2 regions of the Pedococcus sp. 2YAF34 genome follow, and region 1 is predicted to be linked to the other one. Evidence: predicted binding sites of a transcription regulator. Region 1 holds the regulator's gene; the other holds the start of a gene.

Region 1 (10,193 bases):
AGGTGAGCGGGATCGGGGAGAAGATCTTCGCCGAGCTGCAACCGAAGGTGAGCGTCTGATGCCACCCGACGTCGCTCCCACCTCTGCGACATCCGGCACGGCGGCCGCCGACGGCCTGCCCGCCCCGGTCCTCGACCTGCGTCTGCTCCTGCCCGCCCTGGTCGCCTGGTCGGTGTCCGCCCTGACCCTCGGGCTGCGTCCACTGCTCCTCGTGGGACTCGCCGGCGTCTCGATGCTGGTGTCCGTCAGCGCGTTCGTGGTCGGGCCTCGCGTGCCCCGCCGCAGTCGTCCCGGATCGCAGCACCCGGGTGTGGTCGTTGCCCTGTCGGCGGGCACGGTCGCGCTGGCGCTGCTGGCCACGGCTGGGCACCAGGCCGTGCGGAGGGCAGGGCCGCTGGAGGACCTCGCGCACCGCCATGCCGCGGTTGTGGTGCGGGGCGTCGTCGCGAGCGACCCGGTGGTGCTGACCCAGGCCGGTCGCGACGGGGTCACCGTGCGCTTCCGGATGGAGGTGCACCAGGTCACCGCACGGGGCGCCACGGCCCGCGTGTCGACGCCCGTCCTGGTCGTCGGGGACGAGCGTTGGCGCTCGGTGGCCTGGCGGTCGGGTCTCGAGCTGCACGGCAAGCTCGTCGTGGCCGAACCCGGCGACGACGTCGTCGCGGTAGTTCACCCGTCAGGCAGCCCCGCCACGACCTCGCGGCCCGGGTGGGTCGCCCGAGGGGCCGAGCACCTGCGCGCCGGATTGCGATCCGCTGCGTCACCACTGCCTGCGGACGCGCGAGGACTGTTGCCGGCCCTGGTGATCGGTGACACGAGCCGTACGCCGCCCGAGCTCACGGAGGCCATGCTGACGACGGGGATGACCCACCTGGCGGCGGTGTCCGGGAGCAACGTCGCCATCATCCTGGCGTTCGCGCTCGGGGGTGCTGGTCTGCTCGGCGTACGTCGCCGGTGGCGACCGGTCGTGGCCGTGGTCGTCCTCGCCGGGTTCGTGGTGCTCGCCCGACCCGAACCGAGCGTCATCAGGGCGGCGACGATGGGAGCCATCGGGCTCATCGGGCTGAGCCGGTCGCGGCGGGCGGCGGGGATCCCGGTGCTGTCGGCGGCTGTCGTCGTGCTGCTGGTCGTCGACCCGTGGCTGAGCCGCTCGTTCGGTTTCGCCCTCTCGACACTCGCCACCCTCGGGCTGCTGCTCTTCACGCGCAGCTGGGGCGAGGCGATCGGACGACACCTGCCGGCGCGGATCCGTTCGTGGGGCCCGGCGTTCGCGATTCCCGTTGCAGCACAGGCGATGTGCGCGCCGGTGGTCGTGCTCCTGCAGGGGAGCGTCTCGGTGGTGGGCGTGCTGGCCAACCTGCTGGCAGCCCCCATGGTGGCTCCGGCCACGGTGTCAGGTGTCGCCGCGGCCGTGGTGGCTCCGGTGTGGCCGGGGGGCGCGACCGCTCTGTGCTGGGTCGGCGCGTTGCCGGCCCTGGGGATCGCCTGGGTGGCCCGGTCCTGTGCCACCCTGCCCGGTGGGACGCTGCCGTGGCCGGATGGTGCGCCTGGTGCCTTCCTGCTCACCGGCGTGACGGTGTTCGTCATCGCGTCCGGACGGTGGTGGGTGCACCGGGTGCGGTTGCGCCCCGTCGCCTCCTTGGCCGCCTGCGTGCTCATTGTGGCGGCCGCCGCGCCCACCTCGTCCGCGACGTGGCCCGCACCCGGTTGGCGCTTCGTGGCCTGCGACGTGGGCCAGGGCGACGGCCTCGTCCTCGCGACGCAGCCCCGCCACGCGGTGCTGGTCGACGCAGGGCCCGACCCGGCAGCGATCAACGCCTGCCTTCGCCGCCTCCACATCGCGGTGCTGGACTCGGTGGTGCTCACCCACCTGCACGCCGACCACGTCGACGGCCTGCCGGGCGCCATCGCCGGACGCGAGGTGCGTGAGGTGCTCACCACCCCCGTCCACGAACCCGACTACCAGTGGGAGGAGGTGCAGCGGTGGGCAGGGGCTCGCGGCATACCCGTCCGTGCGGTGTCCGCCGGCGACCACCTCGCCTGGACCGGTGTGACGGCCGACGTCTGGTGGCCGCAGCGGCGCATCTCGAGCGGGTCGGTACCCAACAACGCGAGCGTGGTCCTGGCGGTGCGGTCGGGCCCGGTCGACCTGCTGCTCCTCGGCGACGTGGAGCACGAGGCCGCCCACGCGGTCCTGCTCGAGCTGCGGCGCGACCCCGCGATGGAGTCCGAGGCGGGACGGTTCGACGTCGTGAAGGTGGCTCACCACGGCTCGGGCAACCTCGACGAGGACCTGCTCGCCGAGGTTGCTGCGCCCGTCGCCGTCATCAGCGTCGGCAAGGACAACGACTACGGCCATCCGTCACCGAAGGCGCTGGAGGTGTTGCGCCGCAACGGGTATGCCGTGTTCCGCACCGACCAGCGTGGCGACGTGGCCGTCGTGTCGCAGGACCAGGACGTGGGGGTGACCTGGCGACGACGGTGAACGGCGATCAGCGCCTGTGAAGGAGGGTTGGCGGTGTCCGGTCGGTCAGTTGCTGGCGAGGACCCGGGGCGTGGCCTTGGCCGCTTCGCAGAGCGCCTCGATGGTGGCCTGGACTGCGGGCACCCGCTGGAGGTCGGCGGTGGTGACGACGCTGATCGTGCGCCGGGAGGCGGGCGTCACGGGGAGTGTCACGACGTCGTGGTGGTGGGCAGTGCGCAGGATCAGGTCGGGGATCAGCGCCACGCCCAGGCCCTCGGCGACCAGGCCCAGCACTGCCACGTAGTCCTCGGTCTCGAACCCCACGTGCGGCGAGAAGCCCTCGTTGGCGCACATCTGCAGGAGGTGGCCACGACAGCGGGGACAGCCGGCGATCCAGTTCTCCTGCGCCAGGGCGGAGAGCTCGAGGCTGTCGCGGTCGGCCAGCGGGTGCGAACGCGGGAGCGCGAGCCGCACCTCGTCGTCGAGCAGCTTGTGGGTCACGAAGAGGTCCATGTCCTCCTCGCCACGACCCACGTCGGTGCCCTCGTAGGCGAACGCGACTGCGAGGTCGCACTCGCCGGCCTTGAGTGCGGCGAGGGACTCCGGGGGCTCGGCTTCGGTGAAGGTGACCTGCACGTCGGGGAAACGCTGCTTGACCAGGGCCAGGGCGCGTGGGACGAGGGTGGCCGAGCTCGACGGGAACGCCATCAGCCGCACCCGTCCGGCGCGCAGGCCCGCGATGGCGGCGACCTCCTCCTCGGCTGCGTCGAGGGCGGAGAGGACGGCCACGGCGTGGCGCGCGAGGACCTGACCGGCTTCGGTGAGCCGGACGTTGCGGCCGACCCGCTCGACGAGGACGGTGCCGGTGCGCTGCTCGAGGCGGCGCACCATCTGCGAGATGGCGGGCTGGGAGTAGCCCAGGGCCAGGGCCGCGCCGGTGAAGCTCCCCTCGTCGGAGATCGCCTTCATCACGCGGAGACCAGCAGCGTCGATCATGAGGCCAAGCATAACGGCCGGTTATCGCTGCACCTAGATCTCGCTGCAACCGTGATGGATCCGCTGCGAACGAGACGCCCCGGGCTCGGTCGCCGGTGGGCGGCTCGCCGGGCCACCTGCGTGAGGCCCACGTAACCTGTGCTGGTGACCGACGTGACGCAGGCGCACCCTCCGCAGCCCGGGTACGCGCTCGACGGCACCACCAGCCCGGCCGCCCTCGGTGCCGTCGCCGACCTCATCGAACGCCGTCGTGTCATGACGCTCACGGGCGCCGGCATCTCCACCGAGTCCGGCATCCCCGACTACCGCGGCCCCGACGGCAAGCGCCGGGTGACTCCGATGCAGTACGCCGAGTTCGTCCGCTCCTCCCAGGCCCGGCAGCGCTACTGGGCCCGAAGCTACGTCGGCTGGCAGCGCTTCAACCTGGCCCGGCCCAACGCCGGACACGAGGCCGTCGCCGCCCTGCAGCGAGCCGGCGCGCTGGGCCCGGTCATCACCCAGAACGTCGACGGGCTTCACCAGTCCGCCGGTGCCACCGACGTCACCGAGCTCCACGGCGCACTCGCCCGCGTGGTCTGCCTGACGTGTGGTGACCGCTCGAGCCGGTGGGACCTCGACGAGCGGATGCGGCTCACCAACCCGACCTTCGAGGTGACCAGCAACGAGATCCGGCCCGACGGCGACATCGCCCTCAACGAGCTCGACGTCGCCGACTTCGTGGTGCCGCGGTGCCTCGTCTGCGGGCAGGACACCCTCAAGCCCGACGTGGTGTTCTTCGGCGAGTCAGTGCCGAAACCGTTGGTGGAACACTGTTTTCGCCTCACCGAGGAGGCTGAGGTGCTGCTCGTCCTCGGGTCGAGCCTCAAGGTCATGAGCGGCTACCGGTTCGTGCGGCGGGCAGCCGCCCGGGGCATCCCGGTCGTCATCATCACCCGGGGGGCGACCCGCGGCGACGGCGAGGCGACCCTGCAGCTCGACGCCCCGCTCGGTCCGACGCTCACCGAGCTGGTCAGGCTGCTGGCCGCCTAGCGACGAGGACGGCGTCGATCGCGTCACCGCCCTCCGTGTGCCGCACGAGCTCCTCGCAGCGCTCGACGTGCAGGCCCTCGGACGCGGCACGCAGTTCGTCGAGGGTGTGGAGGAGTGCCGGGTCCTGAGGACCACCGACGCCGTCGGTGAGGTTCCGCAAGGCATGACCGACGACGACGAGGGCGCCGCCCGGCGCGAGCCAGCGCCGGCACCGACCGAGGACGTCCTCGGGCAGGTGGAGGTAGGCGACCAGCACCAGGTCGTAGAGAACGCCCGGCGACGGTTGCCACGAACGCGCGTCCGCGACCGCCCAGTCGACCGCGAGCCCGCGACGGGTCGCCTCGGCCTCGCCCTTGCCGAGCCCCACCGCGGAGAAGTCGACCGCCGTCACCCGCCAGCCCAGCGAAGCTAGCCAGATGGCGTGCCGCCCCTCACCGGCCCCGAGGTCCAGGGCTCGACCCGGCGGCCAGGGGGAGACGATCCGCTCGACCTCCGCGTTGGGGCCGGCGCTCCACACCCGGTCGCTGGCTGCATACCGCTCGTCCCACATCCGCTGCCGGTCCGTCATCCCCCTAGCATCGCCGATATGAGCCCGGCCGCCACCGCGATCACCGTCCGCGACGCCCTCGACACCGACGTGCCGGCGATGGCCGCGATCTACGACGAGCAGGCGCGCACCACGGTGGCGACGTTCGACACCGAACCGCGCGGCGCGGCATACCTGGGGGAGAAGGTCGCGGGCGCGGGGAGTGCGATCTCGTCCTCGTCGCGACTCGTGACGAGGAGGTGCTCGGCTACGCCTTCTCCGGGCCGTTCCGCCCTCGCCCCGCGTACGACGGGACCAAGGAGGTGTCGGTCTACCTCGCGGAGGGCGCGCGTGGCCTGGGCGTCGCGTCGCAGCTGTACTCCGCGCTGCTCGGCCGGCTCGACGCGCACCCCGGCGTGCACACCCAGGTCGCGGTCATCGCGCTGCCCAACGACGCGAGCATCGCGCTGCACCGCCGGTTCGGGTTCGAGCAGGTGGGGGTGCTGCGCGAGGTGGGGCACAAGTTCGGCCGCTACGTCGACACCGCCTGGTACCAGCGCCTGCTGCCTGAGGAGGGCGCCGGGCACACCGTGTCGGGGACCAGCGGCGAGGGCTGACAAAGGTCCACCTTGCCTCGGCCGAACGACCACTGGCGTGTCGCGGCGGGCCTTGGCACGCTCGTAGCAACCGAGCACACAGGGAGGCCGGTATGGGAGCTGCCGGAACAGGACCGTTCGAGAACGACGACGCGCTCGACTTCCTCGACACCCTCGAGGAGGCCGGACCCGACGAGCGCCGCGCCCAGGTGGAGCGAGCCATGGGGCGCGTGGTGCGGTCGGACGGCTACATCGAGGCGCCGGAGATGGCCGAGGCCATCGCGGCCGCGGTCGTCGTAGCCGCCTGCGACGACCCGGAGAGCGTCGTCGCAGAGCGCTACGTGCCGCGTTGGGTGGAGGAGGAGCCGCTCGAGGTCGACGAGCGCCTCGAGGACCTCGCCACCGCGGCGCTGCACCGGGCGCTGCGGCCGGATGACAACGAGTGGTGGGAGCTGTGGGACGAGGCCCGCGCCACCGACGACATCACCCAGCGCCTGAGCAGGTACCTCGAGACGCTGGGCGACTGACGCTGCTCAGACGCGGCGCAGGACCGCGGTGACCTTGCCCAGGATGGTGGCGTGGTCGCCGTCGATGGGCTCGAACGCCGCGTTGTGCGGCATGAGCCAGACCTTGCCGTCCTTCCGCTTGAACGTCTTGACGGTCGCCTCGTTGTCGAGCATGGCAGCCACGATGTCGCCGTTGTCGGCTGTCGGTTGCTGCCGCACGACGACCCAGTCACCGTCGCAGATCGCCGCGTCGATCATCGACTCGCCGACGACCTGGAGCAGGAACAGCTGGCCTTCGCCGACGATCTGGCGGGGGAGCGGGAAGACGTCCTCGACGGTCTCCTCGGCGAGGATCGGCACGCCGGCAGCGATGCGTCCGAGCACGGGGACGTAGGAGGCCTCCGGGCGCTGGTCGCCGATCCCGGTCTCGTCGTAGACGGCCGTCTCGTCGTCGACGCTCGCGCCGCCGCGGTAGCCGCGCATGTCGGCGGGGGAGTCGGGGGAGACGACCTCGATGGCGCGAGGGCGGTTGGGGTCGCGGCGCAGGAACCCCTTGCGCTCGAGGGTCGAGAGCTGGTGGGCCACCGAGCTCGGGGAGGTGAGCCCGACGGCCTCGCCGATCTCGCGCAGGCTCGGCGGGTAGCCGCGCCGGTCCACCGAGTTGCGGATGACCTCGAGGACCCGGCGCTGGCGGACGGTGAGCCCGTCGCCGTGGTCGCGGTCGGGGAGCTCCTTGACGTTGTCCTCGCTCATGCCGGTTCCTCGTTTCCGCAGGTCAGGTGCCGTGAGCCGGTCCTCCAGGGGTGGTCCGGCGACGGTGGTACGGGTGCGTTGTCAGTGGCCTCTGATGTGCTTGAGGCATGAACACAGCGTATGGCGTTCGAACGCCTGTGCCAAACATGTGTTCGACGCGTGTCTTGCCGCATTCGAACACGCGTGCTAGAAATCAGTCCAGAGGAAGTTCGCACACCCGTTCGAACGACCGCCAGACCCTGACCACCACGGAGGACCAGATGAGTGCAGCAGTCGCTTGGGACGTCGCCCCCGCACCTTTGCGGATGCCGACGCGACCGACCCGTCCGCAGCTCGTCTCCGTGCCCACGGGCGAGGACGTCGTCATCCGCCCCGTGGCGCCGGTGCACCTCACCCGCGCAGGTCGCCTCGCCATCACCCTGACGGTCCTCGTGGCCGCGGTGGTGCTCGCGACCACCCTGCTGTCCGGCGGGGCGTCGGCGACGGTCGTCGACCACGCCACGACCGTGCAGTCGGGCCAGACGCTCTCCGAGGTCGCGGCCACGCAGCTGCCGCAGCTCCCGCTGGCCGACGCCGTCGCCCGCATCCAGGTCGCCAACGACCTGGCCGGCTCGGACGTCCACGCCGGCCAGACGCTGCTCATCCCCGCCGTCGGCTGACGCGCCACGGCTCACCGGGGTGAGCCGGCCAGGGCCCTCAGAGAACCTGCTTGTCCTTGATGTGGGTCCAGTAGAGCGGGCTCGACGTCCCGGCCTTGTCGACGGCGACCTGGTCCACGAGCGTCGTGGGCTGCACGGTCCCGCCGACCTGGTCCCAGGAGTAGACGTAGTGGGCGATGCCGCCCTTCATCAGGTAGACCTTCTTGGTCGTGTACCCGCGCACGTACGACCCGTCCACCGGCCGGAACGACAGGTGGTTGTAGCGGGTGGCGCTCCCGGCCTTGTCGATCGCGTACTGGTCGACCGTCATCGAGGTCCGCTTGCCGCCCACGTTGTCCCAGTCGGTGACGATGACCGGCGCCCCACCGGCGACCTTGTAGACCTCACCGCGCTGGCCGCCCCGGATGAGGGTGCCCTCGGCGGGTCGTGACCGCAGGTGGTTCCAGTGGCCGCCCATCCCCGCCTTGTCGATGGCGTACTGGTCGACCTTGGTGGTTGCCTGCGTCCCCCCGAACGCCGCCCACGTGTAGACGTAGACCGGCGCTCCACCGATGACGCGGTAGACCTCGTTGCGCTGGGCGCCGCGGATGAAGGTGCCCTCCGCCAGCCGCGCCGGCATCGACGCCAGAGTCGCGGAGGAGATGAGGTGGGTCGGCTGGGTGCCCCCGAGACCGGTCCATGTCGAGGTGTAGATCGGCGCAGAGCCGACGAGGCGGTAGACCTCGTTGGTCTCGCGCACGCGCAGGAACGAGCCAGACCTCGGCGGCTGGTAGGCTTGGTCCTTGAAGTGGATGAAGTTGCTGGGCCAGTTGCGGTCACCCTTGTAGACGCGCCAGCGCGAGGAGTAGCCGCCACCCCAGGAGCTGTCGGAGATGGCGATGTAGGACGACGTCGCCTCCTCGACGTAGCCGACGTGCCCGGCGCTCGGGGCGTAGGCGCTGCCGTAGTTCCACTGCGCGATGGAGCCGGTGCGCGGCGTCCTGTCGACGACGTAGCCGCGCGACTTGGCGCTGGTGGCCCACTGACCGCCGTTGCCCATCCCGCTCTGCTGCTTCACCCCGTTGCGCGCCAGCCGGTAGGCCACGTAGTTGACGCAGTTGTTGCCGGAGGAGTTCACGGGGTAGCCCCACACGGACTTCCCGGCGTACCCGCTGAACGAGATGCAGGCGGTCGAGTAGGCCTTGCACTCGCTCACCAGCCCGGCGGCCTGGGCCGTCCGGGGGGCGACGGCGACCAGGGCGGTCGCCACGAGCGTCAGGGCGAGCAGGCGGAGTACGGCGTGGGCGGCGGCGCGGTGGAGGCGTGAACGCATGACTTCCTGGGGGTGGGGGGCAGGAACGGCGCCGAGGGCGCAGGCGGCGGTCCCCGGGGGACGCGCAACCTGGAACAGGTTGGACGTCCGGTGTCCGCTTTGTCATGCAGATCCGGATAAGTCCAACCGTGTAATTCATCAACCGGTCAGGGCGAGGTCATGACCTGTTAAAAGCAGACGGCCCGCATGGGTCCGCCGGGGCTCGGGCCAGGCGGTCGCGCTACCCCCACCAGATGTGCGGGGTGTGGTGGTCCTCGAGGTAGCGCAGCTCCAGCTCGAGGAAGCCGGCAAGCCGCTGTGCGGCCAGGCGTACTGCTTCGCGGCCCCGGTCGTCGACGCTGCGCGCGAGCCGCACGTCCACCTCCACCTCGCCCCCGCGGACCGTGCGCTTCCACAGCCCGACGTTCTGCTGGTCGAGGACGACCCGGGCCCAGAACGGATCAGGGTGCTTGGCGAAGGGATGGTCGGGCGCCGTGGGGAAGTTCACCGTGGGGTAGGTGAGGACCGCCTCGTCGTAGACGGGAAAGGGGTAGGCCGCGGGCGCGGCAGGGCTGCGCCGTGGCACCACCGAGGGGTCGAACCAGTGCGGGGTGCCGTCGACGTCCTCGCAGGCGAGCTCGCCGCCGAGCTGGGCCAGGGCCTCCTTGGTGCCGGCGACGGTCAGCGACGACCACCGGGTGAAGTCCTTGATGGTCGCGGGTCCGTGGCTGGTGAAGAAGCGGCGCACCAGCTCGACCAGCGCCTCGTCCTCGTCGCGCGCACGGGTGGGCGGGACGACCTCGTCGACCAGGGCGTAGGAGTGGTGGACGCCCTTCTGCGGTCCGGAGCAGACCAGCCCCTGGAGCTCGGCGACGATGAGCAGGTGCCCGAACTGCTGGCCGGGCTCGATGCTCGACCCACGCCCGACGAACGCCTCGCCGATCTCGGCCCGGGTCAGGTGGTTTCGTCCGGCGAGCAGCTCGGCCAGCAGCGACAGTCCCGAGTCGAGCCGGCTGGCGTCGTCGAGCCCGAGCTGGCGGTGGCGGCCAGCCATCGACGACAGCAGGCGCGGTGAGGTGAGCGCCAGGATCCAGCGCAGGTCCTCGGGCGCCACGAAGTGCCACGTCGGCCGCAGGATGTGGGTGCGCAGGAAGGTGCCGCTGTCGTGCTCGCGACGCACGGCGGCATACGTGCTCCGCCGGGTGCGCAGGCCGAGGGAGAAGAAGGCGTGGTCGCGCTCCTGGCTCTGGACGCAGGTGAGCAGGCGGACGGCGTCGGCAGCGCGGGGCAGCGGCGCCGAGCTGAGTCGCTGGGTGGCCAGCCGCTGGGCGAGGACGCGCGCGGAATCCATGCCCCGCATCCTCTCGAACTGC
Region 2 (10,193 bases), on a different contig from region 1:
TTCCGTCGGGGTCGGCGGCGACATCGAGCAGCCGTGCGGAGCGGTGCAGGATCGCCACGAGGTCGTCGGTGGCGTAGAAGTCGAGGTGGCCGGTGAAGCCGAAGCGGTCGCGCAGCGGCGCGGGGAGCAGGCCCGCCCGCGTGGTCGCCCCGACGACGGTGAACGGTGCGAGCTCGAGCGGGATCGCGGTGGCCCCCGGGCCCTTGCCGACGATGACGTCGACGCGGAAGTCCTCCATGGCGAGGTAGAGCATCTCCTCGGCGGAGCGGGACATCCGGTGGATCTCGTCGAGGAAGAGCACCTCCCCCTCGGTCAGGGACGAGAGCACCGCTGCGAGGTCGCCGGCGTGCTGGATCGCCGGGCCGCTGGTGATGCGGATCGGGCGCTCGAGCTCGGTGCCGATGAGCATCGCCAGGGTCGTCTTGCCGAGGCCGGGCGGCCCCGAGAGCAGGACGTGGTCGGGCGGGGTGCCTCGGCGGCGCGCCGCCTCGAGCACGAGGGACAGCTGGTCACGCACCCTCGACTGCCCCGAGAACTCGCTCAGCCGGCGCGGTCGCAGCGCCATCTCGACCGTGCGCTCGTCGGTTTCGCCCGAGGGGTCGACGATGCGGGCGGTGGCGTCGAGGGAGGAGTCCTCGTACATCTCGGAGCTGAAGCCGTCGCCGGACACTCCTACCGCCCGAGCTCACGCAGCGCGGCGCGCAGCATCTCGGAGACGTTGGCGTCGGCCGGGGCCGTGGCCGCGACCGACGTGACGGCGTCCTCGGCCTGCTTGCCGGAGTAGCCGAGCCCGGTGAGGGCGTCGGTGACCTGGTCGCGCCAGGACGGCCCCGCGGCGGCGGGTGCGGCAGGGGTCGTGCCGGCGGCACCGGACGGCACGCCGATCTTGTCCCGCAGCTCGAGCACGATGCGCTCGGCGCCCTTCTTGCCGATGCCCGGCACCTTGGTCAGGGTGGCGAGGTCGGCGCCGGTCACCGCGGCGCGCAGCCGGTCGGGCGCCAGCACGGACAGCATGGCCAGGGCGAGCCGCGGCCCCACCCCGGTGACGGTCTGGACCTGCTCGAAGATGTCGCGCTCCTCGTCGGAGGCGAAGCCGTAGAGGGTCAGTGAGTCCTCGCGCACGACGAGCGTGGTCGCCAGGGTCGCCTCGCGACCGAGGTGCTGCGCCGAGGCCGTCGCGGGGGTCGTGTGCAGGAGCATGCCGACTCGCCCGACCTCGACGACGACACGGTCGAGGCCGATGTGCTGGACCGCGCCACGCACCGAGGCGATCACCGCGACACCGCCCCGGACGGGTGGGCGGACGGGGCACCGCCGGGTACGGCGCCGGGGGCCCGGGCGCCCACGGCCTTGAGCCGGGCACGCTCGGAGGCTGCGGCGAGGGCGAGGCGCTGGTCGCCGCCGCCGCGCCAGTGGTGGCAGATGGCCAGGGCCAGGGCGTCGGCGGCGTCGGCGGGCCTGGGGGCGACCTCGAGCTCGAGGATGCGGGTGACCATGGCGGTGACCTGTGCCTTGTCGGCGCGGCCCTGCCCGGTGACGGCGGCCTTGACCTCGCTGGGCGTGTGCGTGACGAGCGGCAGGCCGCGGCGCGCGGCGGCCAGGAGCACCAGGCCCGACGCCTGGGCGGTCGTCATGACGGTGGGCACGTGGTCGGCCGCGAAGACGCGCTCGAGGGCGATGGCGTCGGGATCGAACCGGTCGAGCCAGGCGTCGACCTGGTCCTGGAGGTAAACGAGCCGCTCCCCCGTGTCGCGGTCGCCCGGCGTCCGGACGACCCCCACCGCGACCATGGTGAGCCTGCGGCCGCGGCTGCTGTCGACCACACCCAGCCCGCACCGGGTCAGTCCGGGGTCGACCCCGAGTACGCGCACTGCGCTGCTCCCTCGTCCTGGCGGGCGCTGCCGCTCCACCGTCTCGTCATCCGAACACCTGTTCGGTGAACGCTACACGGACGACGCCCCGGCTCCCCCGCAGCAACACGCGGGGAGGACGGGGCGTCCGGCTGGTGGCACCGAGCGGACCGGTCTGGTCGCCGCCCACTCGGTGTGCCGCCTGCTCGATGTCGTCTACTCGTCGTCCTCGTCGAGCTCGGCGAGAACCTCGTCGCTGATGTCACCGTTGGCGAAGACGTCCTGAACGTCGTCGGAGTCCTCGAGGGCCTCGATGACGCGGATCATCTTGCGGGCGCCGTCGGCGTCGAGCGGCACCTGGAGGTTGGGGACCCACGAGGCCTCGGCCGAGTCGTAGTCGATGCCGGCGTCCTGGACCGCCTTGCGCACGGCGACGAAGTCGGTGGCCTCGGAGATGATCTCGAAGGAGTCGCCGAGGTCGTTGACCTCGTCGGCCCCCGCCTCGAGCACCACCTCGAGGATGTCGTCCTCGGTCTTGTCACCCTTGGGCACCACGACGACGCCCTTGCGGTCGAACACGTAGGAGACCGAGCCCGGGTCGGCGAGCTGTCCGCCGTTGCGGGTCAGGGCGGTCCGGACCTCGGCCGCGGCGCGGTTGCGGTTGTCGGTCAGGCACTCGATGAGGACGGCCACGCCACCTGGCGCGTAGCCCTCGTAGGTGATGGTCTCCCAGTCCGAGCCGCCGGCGGTGGCGCCCGAGCCACGCTTGACCGCGTTGTCGATGTTGTTGTTGGGGACCGAGGACTTCTTGGCCTTCTGGATGGCGTCGTAGAGCGTCGGGTTGCCCGTGGGGTCACCGCCACCCGTGCGCGCCGCGACCTCGATGTTCTTGATCAGCTTGGCGAAGAGCTTGCCGCGCTTGGCGTCGATGGCGGCCTTCTTGTGCTTGGTGGTCGCCCATTTGCTGTGGCCGCTCATGCCTTGCCTCTCACGATCTCGACGAACAACTGGTGGAACCGGTGGTCACCGGTCACTTCCGGGTGGAAGGAGGTGGCCATCACCGATCCCTGACGAACGGCGACGATCCTACCTGCGGCCGGGCCGTCCTCGACGCGGGCCAGGACCTCCACGCCCTCGCCGACCTCCTCGACCCACGGGGCGCGGATGAACACGGCCCGCATCGGGGCCCCGCCGATGGCTCGGATGTGGAGGTCCTCCTCGAAGGAGTCGACCTGGCGTCCGAAGGCGTTGCGCCGCACCGTGATGTCGAGACCGCCGAGCGTCTGCTGGTCGGGTCGGGCGTCGGCGATGCGGTCGGCGAGCATGATCATGCCCGCGCACGACCCGTAGGCCGGCATGCCTGCCGCGAGGCGCTCCCGGAGCGGGTGGTACAGGTCGAAGGCGCGGACGAGCTTGTCCATCGTCGTCGACTCGCCACCGGGGATGATGAGCGCGTCGACCGCCTCCAGCTCGCGCGGGCGGCGGACCGTGGCGCTGCGCGCGCCGGCCTGCTCGACGGCGTACAGGTGCTCGCGCACGTCCCCCTGGACGGCGAGGACACCGATGGTCGGACTGGAGGGATTCGTCACGGCCGGAATGCTACGGGGGCGCCCACCTAGGCTGGTCACCGTGCCCCTGCCCGACGCGCGCATCCGCGCCCGCACCCCCGACGACCTCCCCGCTCTTGCCGAGGTGCTCGCGGCGCAACGGCCGTACTCCGGGTACCCCCAGCGCTGGCCCCTGCCGTTCCCTGCCGAGGACTTCATCCGCCGCGACGGCGAGGACGCGGCCTGGGTGGCAGACCTCGACGCCGAGGTCGTCGGCCACGTGTCGGTCTGCGGGGTCGGGACGGGGATGGAGGCGGACCTCTGGACCGCGGGCACGGGGCGCGGGGCCGAGGAGCTGGCAGCGGTCTCGGTGCTGTTCGTGGCCCACACCGCGCGCGGCCGGGGCGTCGGCAGTGCGCTGCTGGCGACAGCGGTCGAGGCGATCCGCGCCACCGGCCGGACCCCCGTCCTCGACGTGGTCCAGGAGACGACCGCCGCCGTCGAGCTCTACCGCAGGACGGGGTGGCAGGTGGTCGGCGAGGGCCGCCCCTGGTGGCTTCCTGCCGACCACCTGCCCGTGCTCTTCATGGCGCTCCCTGACGACAGGGGCTGAAGCCCCGACGGCGACGACGAAGGGTGGGAACCGGCTGCCTCAGGTGGTGCTGGAGCAGCCGCTTCCCACCCTTCGTTGCAATGGGCGCCGGAAGTGCCGGGAGCGGGTGGCTACCAGCCGCGCTCGGCGAGTCGGTGCGGCTCGGGGATCTCGTCGACGTTGATGCCGACCATGGCCTCACCGAGGCCGCGCGAGACCTTGGCGATCACGTCGGGGTCGTCGAAGAACGTGGTGGCCTTGACGATCGCCTCGGCCCGCTGGGCGGGGTTGCCGGACTTGAAGATGCCCGAGCCGACGAAGACGCCCTCGGCGCCGAGCTGCATCATCATCGCGGCGTCGGCGGGGGTGGCGATGCCGCCGGCGGTGAACAGCACCACGGGCAGCTTGCCGGCCTCGGCGACCTCCGTCACGAGCTCGTAGGGAGCCTGGAGCTCCTTCGCCGCGACGAAGAGCTCGTCCTCGGGGAGGTTCTGGAGCTTGCGGATCTGCTGGCGGATCTGGCGCATGTGGGTGGTGGCGTTGGAGACGTCACCGGTGCCGGCCTCACCCTTGGAGCGGATCATCGCCGCACCCTCGGTGATGCGGCGCAGGGCTTCGCCGAGGTTGGTCGCACCACAGACGAAGGGGACGGTGAAGTTCCACTTGTCGATGTGGTTGGCGTAGTCGGCGGGGGTCAGGACCTCGGACTCGTCGATGTAGTCGACGCCGAGGGACTGCAGCACCTGCGCCTCGACGAAGTGGCCGATGCGGGCCTTGGCCATCACCGGGATGGAGACGGCCTCGATGATGCCGTCGATCATGTCGGGGTCGGACATGCGCGAGACGCCGCCCTGGGCGCGGATGTCGGCGGGGACCCGCTCGAGCGCCATGACGGCGACGGCACCGGCGTCCTCGGCGATCTTGGCCTGCTCGGCGTTGACGACGTCCATGATGACGCCGCCCTTGAGCATCTCGGCCATGCCGCGCTTGACGCGGGACGTGCCGGTGGTGGGCTGCGACGAGGGCTGGCTGGCGGGGGTGGTGGTGTCGGCGGACATGACGACGTGCTCCAGATTCTGTTCAGGGCGCAGCGCAGGGGACGCGCTTCGCATCCCATGCTAGTTGGTGCGTCCCGTGCCTCCGACCGCCCCTGCGACCCGGCTGGGACCGGTGGCCGGGGTCAGTCGCGGACGGCGGGAGGCAGCTCGTCGTCGAACTCGACCGTGCGCGGGAGGTCGGCGTGCCCGGCGAGCCGGAAGAGGCGCACGACCGCCTTGCGGCGCACGCGGCGTACGTCGGTGACGGCGTCGTTGTGGAAGCGCCGGGCGAGCTGCACCCGGACCCCGGCTCCCTCGACGCGCTGGAGGGCGGCCGCGCCCGCGGCGTCCTCGGCCCTGATCTCGGCAACCACGTCGGGCGTCAGCGCCGCCTGCAGCGCGGCGGTGAGGTCGCTCTCCAGCCCCTCGCGGGCACCGAAGCTCTGCCCCTCGAGCAGGTCGTCCTCGAGCGCGCGCTCGTTGTGGGCCTCGAGGGAGTCCGAGGCCGCGCCCGCGAGCATCAGGGCGGTGGCGGGATCGACTGCACCGGAGTTGGCGAGCTCCAGGGTCGCCTCCGCGCGGCGGACCAGCTGGGCGTCCAGCGCGGACAACGCACCCTCGGCCCGGGTGTGCAGGCGGTCGAGGCGGGCGGCGTTGTAGGAGAGGTACCAGGCCACGCCGAGGAGCACGGCCACCACGACCGCGGCATACGTCAGGAGCTCCATCAGTCCTCACCTCCGCGCCGCGCACCGCGCAGCAGTCGCGTCCACCGCGTGTCGGTCGGGTCGGCCCGCAGGTGGCCGGTGTGGTCGGTGCGCACGTCGTCCATGCCGTGCGTGACCGTCTCGTAGACCGCCATGACGTCCTCGGCCACGACCGACCAGTCGAACACCATCGCGCGCTTGCTGCCGAGTGCGGCCAGGCGCTCGCGCTCGCCGGGGTCGCCGAGCACGCGGAGCAGCTGTCGCGACAGGTCTCCGGGGTCCTCGTTGGTGAACATCGCCCCGCACCGGCCGCGGTCGAGGACCCGGACGAACGCCGCGAGGTCGGAGGCGACCACGGGCGCTCCGGCACTCATGGCCTCGACGAGGACGATGCCGAAGCTCTCGCCGCCGGTGTGCGGGGCGACGTAGGCGTCGACGGACGAGAGCAGGGCCGCCTTCTCCTCGTCGCTGACCATGCCGAGGAACTCGGTGGCAGAGGCGACCGCAGGATCCATCCGCTCGCGGGCAGCCTCGACGTCACCGGGGCCGGCGACGAGCACGCGCGCCCCGGGGTGCCGCGCCAGCACCGCAGGCATCGCGGCCGCGAGCACCGGGAGGCCCTTGCGGGGCTCGTCGATGCGCCCGAGGAAGGCCAGGGTCGGCGCGTCGGTCGTGCCCTGCCAGGCCGGCTCGGGCGATGCCTCGGCGAAGCGGGCGACGTTGACACCGTTGGGGATCACGACGGCGTCACCGCCGAGGTGGGTGGTGACCGTGCGGCGCGCGTCCTCGGAGACGGCGATGCGGCCGCTGATCTTCTCGAGGCTGGGCCGCAGCAGCGGGTAGGCGGCCTGCATGGCGCGCGAGCGCAGGTTGGAGGTGTGGAACGTGGCGACGACCGGGCCGTCGGCGGACCACAGGGCGAGCAGGGCGATCGAGGGGGTCACCGGCTCGTGGATGTGGAGCACGTCGAACTCGCCACGCTCGAGCCAACGCCCGACCCGAGCCGCGGTGACGGGCCCGAAGTTGAGGCGGGCGACGGAACCGTTGTAGCGGACGGGCACGGCCCGGCCCACCGACTCGACGTAGTCGGGCAGCGGGGTGTCGTCGTCGGCCGGCGCCAGCACCGACGCATGGTGTCCCTGGGCGAGGAAGTGCTCGGCGAGGTCGCGCACGTGGAACTGCACTCCCCCGGGCACGTCGAAGGAGTAGGGGCAGACGATCCCGATCCTCACGACGCGGCTCCAGCAGACCCCGGGGCCCCAGCGGCCCCAGCGGCCTCGGTCGCCGCCGACCTCGGCGCGAGGTCCTCGAGGAACACCCGCTGCAGCATGTGCCAGTCGGCGGTGTGCTCGACGATGGCCGCCCCGAGGGCATCGGCGCACTGCTGGGTCATGGCCACGGCCTTGGCGCGGGTCGTGCCGGTCGCCGGCACCTCGACGCGGTCGTGGAAGGTGATGACGACGCGGTGCCGCCAGGACCCGGGTACGGGTTCGTAGTGGATGGACACCGGGTGCAGCGCCACCCCGCTGGCGAGCGCGAGGGCGGCGGGGCCGGCGGCCATCTTCGAGCGGTGGCCGCACAGGTCGACCTCGATCCCCCGGGCCGTCAGGTCGCGGTCCGCGAGCAGGGGCATCAGCACCGGCGCGGCCAGGTGCCCGCGCAGCTGGGCGAAGACGTCACCGCCTCCGGTCAGCGGCAGGATCGTCATGCCCAGCGACTCCCGGAACTCCAGGAACTCGGTGAAGACCTCCTCCGGCTCCAGGCGCTCGGCGACGGTGACGACCGGCGCGATCGCCCTGGTCCCCCACGCACCGGCGATGTCCCAGTTGCCGAGGTGGCCGAGGAAGCAGACGACGGGACGGCCCGCGGCGAGCTCGGCGCGCACCGGGGCGTCGCCGTGCACGACGACCTGGGCCTCGATGCCGGCCCGGCTGCGGTCGGGCAGCCGGAACGCCTCGCAGTAGTAGCGCATGTAGGACCGCATGCCGGCGCGCACCAGCGCATCGAGGGCTGCGTCGTCCAGCTCGGGACGCACCCGCGCGTAGTTGCTCCGCAGGCGCTGCACCCCCTTGCCCCCTCGGGCGACGGTGAGGTCGGCGACGCGGTCGAAGGCGGCGTACGCGGCGCGCTCGGGCAGGCGCCGTACGGTGGCCCAGCCGAGGCGGAAGCCGCTCACGGCGAGCAGGTCGCCGAGCCGGCTCACTGGGCTGCGGTGAGCGCCTGGCGGCGCACCATGAGCATGCGCTGCACCACGGTGACCAGGCTCGCCACGGCGAGGAGCGCCAGGACGATCGTCAGCACCACCTCGGGCAGGCCGAGGCCGACCAGGCCCGTGGTCACCAGGACGGCGACGAGGCGGTCGGCGCGCTCGGCGATGCCGACGTCCGCGGAGAAGCCGAGCCCCTCCGCGCGCGCCTTGGCGTAGGACACGACGCTGCCGAGGATGAGGCACGCGAGCGCGAGGCCGGCCATGAGGAAGTCGTCGCCGCGGCCGGCGTACCAGAGGACGAGGCCGCCGAAGATGGCCGAGTCGCCGAACCGGTCGAGGGTGGAGTCGAGGTAGGCGCCCCAGCGGCCGGACCGGCCGGACATGCGGGCCATGACGCCGTCGACGGTGTCGGAGAACACGAAGAGCGTGATGACGATCGTGCCCCAGAAGAACTCGTGGCGCGGGTAGAACGCCAAGGCGCCGAAGCACACGCCGAGGGTCCCGACGATGGTCACGACGTCGGGACTGATCCCCAGCTTGAGGAACAGCCTGGCGACCGGCGTGAAGATGGTCGTGAAGAGGGCACGTGCGTACTTGTTGAGCATGGTGGGGGCAGCCTACTGAGGCTGGGCGGGGATCCCGGGCGCGCACGCCGCGGTGCCGCCGGGAAGGGCGTAGCGGTGGTCGGCGACCCAGGCGTAGACGCGGGCGGCCAGCTGCGAGATGCCCGGCACCGTGAGCAGGTGCCCCAGGGGCCGCCACATTGGCGCCCCGTGGGTCAGCCCTGCGGCGATGGCGCGGTGCCCCGCCACGACCGACCCGTCGCGGCGCACGAACTGGGCGGCCTCGACGCACTCGGCCTCGGTCACCCCGAGGGAGCCGAGGTCGAGCTCCTGCCACGGCCGCACGTCGTAGCGGTCGCGCCGGTCGACCCAGCGCGAGACGAACCGGGCGCTGGTCGTGCAGAAGCCGCAGTCCCCGTCGAAGATGAGCAGGCCTCGTTCCCTGTCCCTGGCCATGTCCATGGCCGAAGTCTCTCATCCGCGTGGCACCATGACGGCCATGAGGGGGCGTCGCGCAGGGTCGTCGGGCACGCTCGCACCGGCCTCGTCGGGCGCCCTGCCCCAGCCGCGGTCCGGTGAGCTGGGCTCCTACTCCGTGCTGTGGCGCCTCGCGACCACCGCCGCCGTCGTGACGACCGTGTGCCTCGGCACCTGGGTGGGCAACGACCAGTGGTGGCCGTTCGGGCCGATGTCGCAGTACGCGTTCTCGGTCCGCAACGACGGCGTCATCAACTCCCTCACGATGGACGCGCTCACCGTGGACGGCGAGGTGGTCCGGGTGCCGCTGTCCAAGGAGATGATCGGTATCGAGCGCTCCGAGATCGAGGGCCAGGCGCCGCGGATCATCGCGGACCCGGCCCTGCTGCAGGACATCGCGGTCCTGCACCGGCGACGGCTCCCCCACGAGGCTGCCTACCGGACCATCTGGCTGCGCAACACCTCGACGAACATCCCCACGGGCAACGCCACCACGTCGACCCTCGCCACCTGGCAGGTGCGCGACCCCCTGGAGCCGCGCCCCAGCGGCATACCGGGCGGGGAGGACGGCCGGTGAACCCCCTCGAGCGCTTCCTCGTCCCGGCGGTCCCGCTGGCCCGGGTCGCCTGGCTGCGGCACGTCATCTACCCGTTCGTCCTGCTCGACGTCCTGTGGATCGTCACCGACCCGATCCCCCACGGCGACGTGCCACCCAGCCTCTACCGCGGGCTCGTGGTGCGCGACGTCCTGCACCTGCCGGCCCCGTCGCACACCTACGTCCACGTGCTCCTCGGCGTCATCGTCCTCAGCGCGCTGGTCGCCGCGACCGGTCGCCTGCCCCGCCTCGCCGGCTGGGTCTGCGCCGTGGGGATGCTCGACTGGGTCAGCAACGCGTTCGCCTACTCCAAGGTGGACCACGACCACTTCGCGCTCGTCCTGGCGCTGTTCGTGCTGCCCACCGCGGGCCGGGCACGGGTGGCCGACGTCGACGTGCGTTCGCAGGCCGCCGGCTGGGCGGTCCGCATGGTGCAGGTCGGCGCGGTCTGCATCTACTGGCTTTCGGCCAGCGCGAAGATGCGGTTCGGCGGGTGGGGCTGGGCGAACGGGGCGACCCTCATCTGGGCGCTCACCAGGCGTCCCAACGGGATCGGCCCCTGGGTCGGCTCGCACCCGGCCCTCACCCACGCCCTGCAGTGGGTGGTCCTGGTCGCCGA

Evidence for each region. The regulator LexA, encoded in region 1, represses DNA repair genes until DNA is damaged. The targets are predictions, from matches to a motif close to TCGAACANNTGTTCGA.
Region 2: ruvC (crossover junction endodeoxyribonuclease RuvC) is a predicted target of LexA. The motif match lies at 1,922-1,937, and genes of this name have one in related genera.

Annotation. Positions count from the first base shown of each region.
Region 1 covers NZ_JBFRFA010000009.1:25,781-35,973, forward strand. The annotation lists gene AB4Z02_RS07010 (helix-hairpin-helix domain-containing protein) at 1-59, shown strand, start outside; gene AB4Z02_RS07015 (ComEC/Rec2 family competence protein) at 59-2,485, shown strand; gene AB4Z02_RS07020 (LysR family transcriptional regulator) at 2,531-3,460, opposite strand; gene AB4Z02_RS07025 (NAD-dependent protein deacetylase) at 3,716-4,489, shown strand; gene AB4Z02_RS07030 (class I SAM-dependent methyltransferase) at 4,470-5,057, opposite strand; gene AB4Z02_RS07035 (GNAT family N-acetyltransferase) at 5,207-5,632, shown strand; gene AB4Z02_RS07040 (DUF4259 domain-containing protein) at 5,725-6,138, shown strand; gene lexA (transcriptional repressor LexA) at 6,145-6,870, opposite strand; gene AB4Z02_RS07050 (LysM peptidoglycan-binding domain-containing protein) at 7,131-7,529, shown strand; gene AB4Z02_RS07055 (CHAP domain-containing protein) at 7,567-8,841, opposite strand; gene AB4Z02_RS07060 (winged helix DNA-binding domain-containing protein) at 9,062-10,171, opposite strand.
Region 2 covers NZ_JBFRFA010000005.1:9,502-19,694, forward strand. The annotation lists gene ruvB (Holliday junction branch migration DNA helicase RuvB) at 1-643, opposite strand, end outside; gene ruvA (Holliday junction branch migration protein RuvA) at 673-1,275, opposite strand; gene ruvC (crossover junction endodeoxyribonuclease RuvC) at 1,272-1,871, opposite strand; gene AB4Z02_RS04290 (YebC/PmpR family DNA-binding transcriptional regulator) at 2,067-2,828, opposite strand; gene pdxT (pyridoxal 5'-phosphate synthase glutaminase subunit PdxT) at 2,825-3,448, opposite strand; gene AB4Z02_RS04300 (GNAT family N-acetyltransferase) at 3,480-4,010, shown strand; gene pdxS (pyridoxal 5'-phosphate synthase lyase subunit PdxS) at 4,121-5,047, opposite strand; gene AB4Z02_RS04310 (hypothetical protein) at 5,170-5,751, opposite strand; gene AB4Z02_RS04315 (glycosyltransferase family 4 protein) at 5,751-6,962, opposite strand; gene AB4Z02_RS04320 (phosphatidylinositol mannoside acyltransferase) at 6,959-7,933, opposite strand; gene pgsA (phosphatidylinositol phosphate synthase) at 7,930-8,544, opposite strand; gene AB4Z02_RS04330 (thiol-disulfide oxidoreductase DCC family protein) at 8,557-8,964, opposite strand; gene AB4Z02_RS04335 (hypothetical protein) at 9,002-9,556, shown strand.